Regions from separate parts of the Bradyrhizobium sp. USDA3010 genome, predicted to be linked through region 2. Evidence: predicted binding sites of a transcription regulator. Region 2 holds the regulator's gene; the other holds the start of a gene.

Region 1 (5,868 bases), on a different contig from region 2:
CATTTGATCTGGACGAAGAAAGGAACCATCAAAGTCGTCTCCGGGGATTTCCGCGACTATAGGCCAAAAACGGGCGGCCAAGGCAAGGGGTCAAGGCAAGGGGGCAACAAGGCCAACTCGCGGGCAAGTCAGGCGAACTTGCTGCCGATGGGCGGCCGGGCTAGGACAGGCCATGATCTCGTTCGTCATGGTCTCATTCGTCGCAACCGCCGGTCCCGCAACATGACGCCGGTCGCGCTCACCATTGCCGGCTCGGATTCCTCGGGCGGGGCGGGCATCCAGGCCGACCTCAAGAGCTTCGCCGCGCTCGGGGTCTATGGCGCCTCGGCTATCACGGCGCTGACCGCGCAGAACACCACGGGGGTCAGCGGCATCCACCCCGTGCCCGCTTCGTTCGTCACGGCCCAGATCGATGCGGTGTTCTCCGACCTCGAAATCGGCGCGGTCAAGATCGGCATGGTGGCGCAGGCCGAGACGATCGTGGCGATCGCGGGCGCGCTGAAGCGCTGGGCGCCGCGCCATGTCGTGCTCGATCCGGTGATGGTCGCAACCTCGGGCGATCGGCTGCTGGCAGCCGAGGCGGTCGATGCGCTGAAGACCATGCTGTTTCCACTGGCCTCGCTGATCACGCCGAACCTGCCGGAAGCGGCGGCGCTGCTGAACGAGCCGGTTGCTGCGAGCGAGGCCGACGTCGAACGACAGGGCCGGCAATTGCTGGCGATGGGATGTCGCGCGGTGCTGGTCAAGGGCGGCCATGGGCACGGCGCGGAGAGCATCGACTATCTGATCGACGGCGCGCGCAGCATCGCGCTCGCGGCGCCGCGCATTGCGACATCGAACACGCACGGCACCGGCTGCTCGCTGTCATCGGCGATCGCGGCAGGACTCGCGAAGGGCGAAGGCATGGAGACCGCCGTGCGCAACGCCAAGGCCTGGATCACGGATGCAATCGCCGCCGCCGATCGCTTCGCCGTCGGACGCGGCCACGGGCCGGTGCACCACTTCCACAAATATTACTGACGCTCTTGTAGCCCGGATGAAGTTTGTAGCCCGGATGAAGCGAAGCGAAATCCGGGAACAGGCCATCCGCGGACGCAAGACCCCGGATTGCGCTTCGCTTCATCCGGGCTACGTATTCAATGGGCCACGCATTCAATCGCTTCGCTGTTCCTCTGCGATATGCATGCAACACAACGCCTGTTCCGCACAGCCGCGTTCACCCATGTCGCCAGATTGTCGCACGCCGCTGTTATCCGCACTGGAGGGGCGTGCTGCTGATTCTCGTTAACTGTTAGTGAGGCCTTGGGTCGCGGGGATCGTCATCGCCTTGTCACAGGAATCTGTTAGGTGCACAGGCATGGGAAGTGACTCCTTGAGTGAAGAAAGTCCCGAGCGGCGCTTTCGCACTTTGTTTATCTCCGATGTTCATCTCGGAGCCCGCGGTTCGCAAGCCGACCGCCTGCTGGACTTCCTCCGCTCCCACGATGCCGACACGATCTACCTCGTTGGTGATATCGTCGACGGCTGGGCGCTGAAGTCGAACTGGTACTGGCCGCAGACCCACAACGATTTCGTGCAGAAGATGCTGCGCAAGGCGCGCAAGGGCGCCAAGGTGATCTACGTCCCGGGCAACCACGACGAGTTCCTGCGCAAATATTACGGCACGCATTTCGGCGGCATCGACGTGGTGGAGAACACCGTTCACACCGGCGCCGACGGCAAGCGCTACCTCGTGATTCACGGCGACATCTTCGATCTCGTAGTGCAGAACGCGCGCTGGCTCGCCCATCTCGGCGACAAGGCCTACGACTTCGCGATCCAGATGAATCGCTTCGTCAACTTCTTCCGCAAGATGTTCGGCGTGCCGTACTGGTCGCTGTCGCAATGGGCCAAGCTGAAGGTCAAGAAGGCGGTGAACTATATCGGCGCGTTCGAGGCGACGCTGGCCGGCGAAGCGCGGCGTCACGGCTGCGACGGCGTGATCTGCGGCCACATCCATTACGCGACGATTCATGACGAGCACGGCATCCGCTACATGAATTGCGGCGACTGGGTGGAGAGCTGCACCGCGCTCGCCGAGCACGAGGACGGCCATTTCGAGATCATCACCTGGACCGACCCGGTGCGCCGGATCGCGCCAGTTCCGCGAGTGACGGCACGCGCTGCATGACGCATATCCTGGTCGCGACCGATGCGTGGCATCCCCAGGTCAACGGGGTTGTCCGCACGCTGACCATGATGGCACAGGCGGCGAAATCGCTCGGCGTCGAGGTGAGCTTCCTGACCCCGGACGAGTTTCGTACCTTCGCGATGCCGAGCTATCGCGATCTCCGGCTGGCGCTGCCGTACCAGGCCAAGGTCGCCAGCCTGATCGAGGCGGCCAGGCCCGACAGCATCCATATCGCGACCGAAGGCCCGATCGGGCTGTCGGTCCGCCGCTATTGCCGCAAGCGCGGCGTGCCGTTCACGACGAGCTTCCACACCCGGTTCCCCGAATACGTCTCGGCACGCACGCCTGTTCCGGAAGCGTGGGTGTGGCGTGCGCTGCGCTGGTTCCACAGGCCGAGCCGGGCGGTGATGGCCGCGACCCCGGCGCTGGCCGCCGAACTGCGCCAGCGCGGCTTCCGCAACGTGGTGCTGTGGTCGCGCGGCGTCGATACCGCGCTGTTCCATCCGCGCGATGTCGATCTTTGCCTGCCGCAGCCAGTCTATCTCAGCGTCGGCCGGGTGGCGGTGGAGAAGAACCTCGAAGCATTCCTCGATCTCGATCTGCCCGGCACCAAGGTGGTGGTCGGCGACGGCCCGGCGCGGGCGGCGCTGGAGCGGAAATATCCGGAAGCCCTCTTCCTCGGCGCCCGCCATGGGGAAGAATTGGCCGAAATCTATGCCGCGGCCGATGTGTTCGTTTTCCCCAGCCGCACCGATACGTTCGGTTTGGTGCTGCTCGAGGCGTTGGCCAGCGGCCTGCCGGTTGCCGCTTTTCCGGTCACCGGTCCCCGCGACGTGATCGGCGCGGCGCCGGTCGGCGTGCTCGACGAGGATCTGCGCCACGCCTGCCTGGAGGCGCTCAGCATCCCGCGGCGGGCCTGCGTCGATTTCGCCGCGCTCCACACCTGGCAGGCTTCGGCCCGGGTGTTCATCGACCGCTGCATGAACGTCCGCCCCGCGGCGCCCGACGGCGAGGGCCAGGCGCTCGAATTCGGCGCCGAAGAGCATCATTTCGCGGCGTTGCCGGCGCCTCAGCCAAACTCACGCTAAAGCGTCTTGCCGTGCTCCGTCCCGACGCGATACAAATCGCGGATGACGGACATCACTCTCAATCCACCCGTCGCCGCTGCGGACATCGATGCCGCCGCAAGGGTGGTCGCGCCGTTCGCGGTGCGCACGCCGCTCCTGACTTTCCCCGTTCTCAACGAACGCGTCGGCACCCAGGTCTTCCTCAAGCCCGAGATGCTGCAACGGACCGGATCGTTCAAGTTCCGCGGCGCCTTCAACAAGCTCGCCTCTATACCGCAGGACAAGCGGAGCGGGGGCGTGGTCGCGTTCTCCTCGGGCAACCACGCCCAGGGCGTTGCCGCGGCGGCAAAGATCCTCAACATGCAGGCGACCATCGTGATGCCCGCGGACTCGCCGATCACCAAGCGTGAGCGGACCAAGTCCTATGGCGCCGAGGTCGTGCTGTACGACCGCGATCGCGACGACCGCGAGGCGATCGCCAATGGCATCGCCAGCAAGCGTGGCGCGACGTTGGTGCGTCCCTATGACGATCCCTTCGTGATCGCGGGCCAGGGTACCGCCGGCCGCGAGATCGCCGAGGACATGGCCGCGCTTGGCCTCGTGCCCGATATCGTGGTGGCGCCGGCCTCGGGCGGCGGGTTGATCGCCGGTGTTGCTACCGCGGTGAAGGCGAAATTCCCGCAGGCCCAGGTGATCGTCGCCGAGCCCGCGGGCTATGACGATCACGCTCTGTCGCTCAAGGTCGGCCATCGCGAGGCGCATCCGGTCGCGGCGCGCACCATCTGTGATGCGCTGATGGCGATGATGCCGGGCGAGCTCACCTTCGCCATCAACAGCAAACTGCTGGCAAACGGCGTCAGCGTCTCCGACGATGAGGTCGGTGCCGCCGTCGCCTTCGCCTATCGCGAGCTGAAGCTCGTGGTCGAGCCCGGCGGCGCGGTCGGGCTCGCGGCGCTGCTGGCGGGACGGATCGACGCCAAGGGCAAGAACGTCGTCATCGTGCTCTCGGGCGGCAATGTCGATGCCGATTTGTTCGCAAAGCTCGTCGCCTGAGGCCAACATCCTGGAACGAAACCGGGGCAGGGCGGTACGCGCTCTGCCCCGTTTCGTTGTGCGGCGCGGCTGATCAGTGCCTGAAGCCGCCACGGTGGCCGCCGCCCATTCCGCCGAGATGTGAGCTGGACGGACTTGGGTGGAGCGCCGTATGGCTACCACCCGATCCCGTCCGGTTGACTCGCATGCTCTGCCGCTCGGCGCGGAAGTGCGGCCCGCTGTTGTCTTTCATGATCCGGTTCGATGTGGTGTTGCCGGCATTGGCTCCGGGAAGGCTTGCGACCTTGCCCTTGCCGATTGAGCTTGGCATGCCGACCGGCTTCGCTCCGGGGGCGGGGATGGTCACGATTTTGCCGACGGTGCCCTGCACGCCGGCATTGATCGGCCGGAAGGCTGGACGACTGGAAAGCCGCGTGAGCTGCATCAGCGGAATTGCCTTCGGCTGCATCTGCAGCTTCAACGCCGACTGCGCATAGGGGCTGTTGCCGAAATTGTCGTGGAAGGTCTTGTAGGCGAACGGCGTGTTGGCAAGCACCGCCTTGTGCCATGCCGCGACCTGCAACCAGTTCGTCAGCAGGAAGCGAATGCGGTCGCAGAGCGGATCGCGCGGATAAAGCCGGATGAATTCCTCATAATAGTCCGGCCGCCCCTCCGACAGCACGAAGTCATAGGCTTGGCGCACCGAGCGGTTCGGCAGGTTCGATGCCATCTGCACGACCGGGCCATTCGCCGGCGCACGCGCCGATGCGAGCGCGGTGTCGAAGAAATAGAAGTCGGAGGTCAGCGACGAGCTTTCCCACGGCGTCTGCCGGCCGTCGGTCGTAGAGTTGACGTCGAGGCGAAGCGCTTGAACAGCTGCTCGATCGGCAGATTGGGCTCGCGCGCCAGACGCAGGAAGGCGTTGGTGTAGGGGCTGTGGCCGTTGCTGCCGTCCTGCGCTTCCATGCCGGGTGCGGTCGAATAGCCGACGATCGAGCCGCTCGGGGCATCGACGACGGCAAGGCCGCGGCCGGCGTCGTTGACGTTGGGAAACGGGTTGTTGCGGCAGGCGTCGAGCACCACGATGCGCATCCGGCTCGGGATGTTCTCGAGCGTGCCCATCACGTCAACCAGGCGCACCGAATTGCCGTCGAGGTCGGACGGCGTTGCGATCCTGGCATCGACCGGAATCAGATAGTTCTCGCCGGCGAGCTGCACGCCGTGGCAGGCGTAGTAGATCATCGCGACCGTGCCGGGGCCGCGCGCTGAGACCTTGTCGGAGAAATCCTGCAACATCTTCACCATGTCGCCCTGCCTGAGGTCGGTCGCGGCGATCACCTCGAAGCCGGCAGCGTTCAACAGCTCGGTCATCGACTGCGCGTCGTTGCCGGGATTGGCGAGCTTTGGCGCATTCTCATAGTTCGCATTGCCGATCACGAGCGCGACGCGCTGCTCGGGGCCGCGTGGTGCAGCCGGCGCCGCTGTGGCAGGCGTCGTCGGCGAAGCGACTTGATCGATCGGTTGCGCCGGCGCCTGCGTGGCATTGCCGACGGCGGCGCCGCTGGTCTCGGCAGATGCTGTGCCCGATACACCGAGGCT
Region 2 (5,868 bases):
CGGACCGGCTTGCTCATTATCCAGCCGCCTTCTTCGGCTGCGGCGCCGATAGCACAGAGCAGGCGCGCTCGAGCGCTGTGATCGATTGGTCGATCTCGGCCTCGGTCACGATCAGGGGCGCCAGGAACCGCACCACATTGTCGCCTGCGCCGACGGTGAGCAGCTTCTCGTTGCGCAGCGCGGCGATCAGATCGCCCGACGGCACCACCGCCTTGACGCCGATCAACAGGCCCTCGCCGCGCACCTCCGACAGCACGCCGGGATAGCGGTCGACGACGGAAGCGAGCTTCTGCTTGAGCAGCAGCGACATCTTCTGCACGTGCTCGAAGAATCCGGGCTTGAGCATGACATCGAGCACGGCATTGGCGGCGGCGACCGCCAGCGGATTGCCGCCGAAAGTCGAGCCGTGCGAGCCCGGCGCCATGCCGGCCGCAGCGTCCGCGGTCGCCAGCACCGCGCCGATCGGGAACCCGCCGCCGAGCGCCTTCGCCAGCGACATCACGTCTGGCGTGACGCCGGTGCGCTTGTAGGCGAACAGCTCGCCGGTGCGGCCCATGCCGGTCTGCACCTCGTCGAAGGCGAGCAGCAGGCCATGCTCGTCGCACAGCGCGCGCAGTGCCTTGAAGAACGACTGCGGCGCCGAGCGCACGCCGCCCTCGCCCTGCACCGGCTCGATCAGGATGCCGGCGGTGTGCGGGCCGATCGCCTTCTTCACCGCCTCGATGTCGCCGTGCGGCACCTGGTCGAAGCCGTCCATCGGCGGGCCAAAGCCCTCGAGATATTTCGCCGAGCCGGTCGCAGCCAGCGTGCCCAGCGTGCGGCCATGGAAGGCGCCTTCGAAGGTGATGATGCGGTAGCGCTCCGGATGGCCCTTGGAGAAGTGGTGGTGGCGCACCAGCTTGATCACGCCCTCCATCGCTTCGGCGCCGGAATTGCAGAAGAACACGAAGTCGGCAAAACTCTGCTCGCACAGTCGCGCGGCAAGCACCTCGCCGTCCGGGCTCTTGAACAGGTTCGACATGTGCCAGAGCTTGGTCGCCTGCTCCTGCAGCGCCTTGACCAGATGCGGATGCGCATGCCCAAGCGCGTTCACCGCGACGCCCGAGGTGAAATCGAGATAGCGGTCGCCATTGGTTGCGATCAGCCAGGCGCCCTCGCCGCGCTCGAAGCCGAGATCGACCCGGGCGAAGACGGGGAGCAGATGCGACGAGGCGTTGGTCATGGCGTTCACTGCCGGTTTGAAGCCGTCAATCGCTGCGCGCCTTGACGCCTACGCAGCAACCGCCAGCTTCGGAAAACAAAACGGCCGCCTTTGCGGGCGGCACGTGCGGGTCATTCTATGCGGCGGCCGGTCAGTGTCAATCGCCAGGAGCCGGCCTTTGCTGGCCTTCCTGCAATGCGAAACCGGCGCAATCCGGAGCATTCCGGTGCGGTGGAAAAGCCTCACAGCAATGCTTAACTTTGTGGGAACATGTGGACGCACGGCCGCGGACTCTTGCGCCAGAGTCACGCCATATTGTAGCGTTTGGCCTGTCGGGTACGACATCTCGTGCGGCAGTACTGGACCCTCTAAGTAGCCTTCGTGTCTCGCGTAAACGTTCGGGCGCAACACCGTGCCCGGCGAGGGCTAAGGGATTCTGGCCGCAGGGATATTTGTCCAGATTGGCTCGCAGCGCCGCTCCGATGAGTGGCCGGCGCCATGCGAAAGGAAGAATGCGATGACTGTATTGACTTGGTCCGACGATCGCGTCGAGCAGCTGAAGAAGCTCTGGGAATCCGGCCTCTCGGCCAGCCAGATCGCGGCGGAACTTGGCAATGTGACGCGAAACGCCGTGATCGGCAAAGTACATCGGCTCGGCCTCTCCGGCCGCGCCAAGGCCCCCTCCACGGCTGCGCCGCGGCAGCGCAAGGCCCGTCCCGCCCAGCACATGATGCGGGTGGCGCGCCCGGTGTCGCGCGGCAACACCGCGCTCGCGCACGCCTTCGAGGTGGAGATGGAGCCCGATCCGATCTCCTTCGACAATGTGGTGCCGATGAGCCAGCGGCTGTCGCTGCTCGAGCTCAACGAGGCCACCTGCCACTGGCCGGTCGGAGATCCCTCGAGCCCGGAATTCTTCTTCTGCGGCGGCAAGGCGCTCGCCGGCCTGCCCTATTGCGCGCATCACTCGCGCGTCGCCTACCAGCCCGCCGCCGATCGCCGCCGGCCGTCGGCGAAGCCACAGATCAAGTAGCACTCGGGAAACCAGCCTGGACTGCAAAAACAAATCCCCGCGAAAGCGGGGATTTTTTTATGTGATCGTAGCCCGGATGGAGCGAAGCGAAATCCGGGGCGGTGTTTGAAGCGGAGAACGCACTACATCACTGGCGTCGTCCCGGCGCAGGCCGGGACCCATTACCACTGGTGCAAGTGGTTTAAGGCGGCTGTGGCACCAGCGCATGCAAGCAAAAGAGAACAGTGGTTATGGGTCCCGGCCTGCGCCGGGACGACGCCGTATTGTGGCTTGCGATTGCCGGCCGGCCTTACGGCTGCGGCTCGGCCTTCGCGAAGCGGTCGTCGAGCGCATAACCGGCGCCGCGCACGGTGCGGATCGGATCTTGCTCGCGGCCCGGATTGAGCAGCTTGCGCAGGCGGCCGATATGCACGTCGACGGTACGCTCATCGATATAGATGTCGCGACCCCAGACGCTGTCGAGCAGCTGTTCGCGGCTGAACACGCGGCCGGGATGCTCGAGGAAGAATTCGAGCAGCCGATACTCGGTCGGACCGAGATCGATCGGACGGCCCGAGCGCGCCACGCGGCGCTTCTCGCGATCGAGCTCGATGTCGCCGTAGGTCAGCACGGTCGCAAGCCGCTCCGGGCTCGCGCGGCGCAGCAGGCCCTTCACCCGTGCCAGTAATTCCGGCACCGAGAACGGCTTGACGATGTAGTCGTCGGCGCCGGTGGCAAGCCCGCGCACGCGCTCGCTCTCCTCGCCGCGGGCGGTCAGCATGATGATCGGAAGCTGCTTGGTCTCGGGACGCGCCCGCAGGCGGCGACACAGCTCGATGCCGGACAGGCCCGGCAGCATCCAGTCCAGTACCACGAGGTCGGGAACGCGCTCCTTCAGGCGGGTGTCGGCATCGTCGCCGCGCCCGACCGTTTCGACATCGTAGCCTTCCGCATCGAGGTTGTAGCGCAACAGTGTCGTCAGCGCTTCCTCGTCTTCGACTACCAGAATGCGTGCGCTCATCGGTTTAAGTTCTCTCTCTGTGGTGATCCGTTGCCCAGACGCAAACCGAAACGCTTACCTTCCTGGGCATAATCCCCGCGGAAACGACTTGTCGTGAAGACAATCCGGCTCCGCGCTGCGGATCATGTCCTAGGTACCCGGCACAGTGGTGGCAAAATTGGTCATGTCGCCCTTCGGACGCTTGTCGGTGATCTGCTGGCCCTCGATCATGTAGAACACGGTCTCGGCGATGTTGGTGGCGTGATCGCCGATCCGCTCGATGTTCTTGGCGCAGAACATCAGATGGATGCAGAACGAGATGTTGCGCGGATCCTCCATCATGTAGGTCAAGAGCTCGCGGAACAGCGAGGTGCAGATCGCATCGACCTCCTCGTCGCCCTTCCAGACGTTCATCGCCGCCGGCAGGTCGTGCGCGGCATAGGCGTCGAGCACCGACTTGACCTGCGACAGCACGAGGTCGGTCATGTGCTCCAGGCCGCGGATCAGCTTCAGCGGCTGGAAATCGCTTTCCAGCGCCGCGACGCGCTTGCCCATGTTCTTGGCGAGGTCGCCGATCCGCTCGAGATCGGTGGCCACGCGCATCGCGCTGACGATTTCACGCAGGTCGATCGCCATCGGCTGGCGGCGGGCGATCGTCAGCACCGCGCGCTCTTCGATGACGCGCTGAAGATTGTCGATCTCGATGTCGGCGGCGACCACGCGCTTGCCGAGCGCAACGTCGCGACGGATCAGCGCGTCGACCGACTCGGTAATCATCCGCTCGACGAGGCCGCCCATCTCGGCGACCAGGCGGGTCAACTCCTGCAGGTCGCTGTCGAATGCCTTGGCGGTATGTTCAGAAGCCATCTTGTATCTCCTCAGCCGAACCGGCCGGTGATGTAATCCTGAGTCCGTCGATCGCTCGGCGAGGTGAAGATCTTGTTGGTGTCGTCGAACTCGATCAGCTCGCCGAGATACATGAAGGCGGTCTTGTCGGAGACGCGCGCCGCCTGCTGCATGTTGTGGGTGACGATCGCGATCGTGTAGTCCTCGGACAGCTCCTGGATCAGCTCCTCGACCTTGGCGGTCGAAATCGGGTCGAGCGCCGAGCACGGCTCGTCGAACAGGATCACCTCGGGACGCACCGCCACGGTGCGCGCGATGCACAGCCGCTGCTGCTGGCCGCCGGAGAGCGACAGGCCGGAGGCGTTCAGCTTGTCCTTGACCTCGTTCCACAGCGCGCCGCCGCGCAGCGCCTTCTCGACCCGGTCGTCCATCTCGGACTTCGAGATCTTCTCGTAGAGGCGGATGCCGAAGGCGATATTCTCGTAGATCGTCATCGGGAACGGCGTCGGCTTCTGGAACACCATGCCGACCCGCGCGCGGAGCAGATTGAGGTCGAGCTTGGGATCGAGAATGTTGGTCTGGTCCAGCATCAGCTGGCCGACCGCGCGCTGCCCCGGATAGAGATCGTACATCCGGTTGAAGATGCGCAGCAGGGTCGACTTGCCGCAGCCCGACGGGCCGATGAACGCCGTAACGCGGTTGGTGCCGAGCGTCAGGTTGATGTTCTTCAGCGCGTGGTGCTCGCCGTAGTAGAAGTTGAGGTTGCGCACCGTGACCTTCGGCGGCGCTTCCGGCAGCGGCGTATGCGGAGCAACGTGGCTCGGGTTACTCGTTGAAACGGAAAGCTCGGTCATTTTGCGGCCCTTTCGGCACCAAGGATACGCGCGCCGATATTCAGCGCGAGCACAGTGAAGGTGATCAGCAGCGCACCGCTCCACGCCAGCTCTTTCCAGTAGGCGTAAGGGCTCTGCACGAAGTTGTTGATGGTCACCGGCAGGTTGGCCATCGTCTTGGTCAAGTCCCAGCTGAAGAACTGGTTCGACAGCGCGGTGAACAGCAGCGGCGCAGTTTCACCTGCGACGCGAGCGGTCGCCAGCAGCACGCCGGTGATCAAGCCGCTACGCGCAGCACGATAAGCGATCCGCTTGATCACCAGCGAACGCGGCAGGCCAAGCGCGGAGGCCGCCTCGCGCAGCGGATTGGGCACCAGCAGCAGCATGTCCTCGGTGGTGCGCAGCACGACCGGGATCACGATCACGGCGAGCGCGAGACTGCCTGCAATCGCCGAGAAGCCGCGCATCGGCACCACCACCGCACCGTAGATGAACAGGCCGATGATGATCGAGGGCGCGCTGAGCAGGATGTCGTTGATGAAGCGGATCACCGAGGTGAGCTTGTCGTGCTTGCCGTATTCGGCGAGGTAGGTGCCGGCGAACAGGCCGAGCGGCGCGCCGATGCCGACGCCGATCACCGTCATGATGACCGAGCCGACGATGGCGTTGAGCAGGCCGCCTTCGGTCGAGCCCGGTGGCGGCGTGTTCTGGGTGAACAGCTGCACGCTGAGGCCGGCAAGGCCGTTATAGACCAGCGTGAACAGGATCAGCGCCAGCCAGGTGACGCCGAACAGCGCCGCGCCGACACAGAGTGTGCGAATGACGATGTCGCTGCGGCGGCGGGATTTGTAGATCGGGTTCATGGCCCTATTTCCCCGCTTTCGTTTCAAGCCGCATCAGCATCAGCCGGGCGCCGGCGAGCACGAAGAAGGTCAGCACGAACAGCAGGAGGCCGAGCAGGATCAGGCCGGACTGGTGC

Evidence for each region. The regulator PhoB, encoded in region 2, activates phosphate uptake and scavenging genes when phosphate is short. The targets are predictions, from matches to a motif close to TGTCATNNANCTGTCAT.
Region 1: a site for PhoB is predicted at 1,318-1,334, ahead of AC066Y_RS13735 (UDP-2,3-diacylglucosamine diphosphatase). Genes of this name have one in related genera too.

Annotation. Positions count from the first base shown of each region.
Region 1 is NZ_JBWJZD010000007.1:129,261-135,128, forward strand. Features, by position in the region: gene AC066Y_RS13725 (Lrp/AsnC ligand binding domain-containing protein) at 1-29, opposite strand, end outside; gene thiD (bifunctional hydroxymethylpyrimidine kinase/phosphomethylpyrimidine kinase) at 223-1,020, shown strand; gene AC066Y_RS13735 (UDP-2,3-diacylglucosamine diphosphatase) at 1,358-2,170, shown strand; gene AC066Y_RS13740 (glycosyltransferase family 4 protein) at 2,167-3,258, shown strand; gene AC066Y_RS13745 (threonine/serine dehydratase) at 3,301-4,290, shown strand; partial or broken gene AC066Y_RS13750 (caspase family protein) at 4,364-5,868, opposite strand, start outside.
Region 2 is NZ_JBWJZD010000001.1:399,386-405,253, forward strand. Features, by position in the region: gene argF (ornithine carbamoyltransferase) at 1-17, opposite strand, end outside; gene AC066Y_RS01715 (acetylornithine transaminase) at 17-1,222, opposite strand; gene AC066Y_RS01720 (GcrA family cell cycle regulator) at 1,719-2,231, shown strand; gene phoB (phosphate regulon transcriptional regulator PhoB) at 2,521-3,231, opposite strand; gene phoU (phosphate signaling complex protein PhoU) at 3,361-4,077, opposite strand; gene pstB (phosphate ABC transporter ATP-binding protein PstB) at 4,089-4,910, opposite strand; gene pstA (phosphate ABC transporter permease PstA) at 4,907-5,752, opposite strand; gene pstC (phosphate ABC transporter permease subunit PstC) at 5,757-5,868, opposite strand, start outside.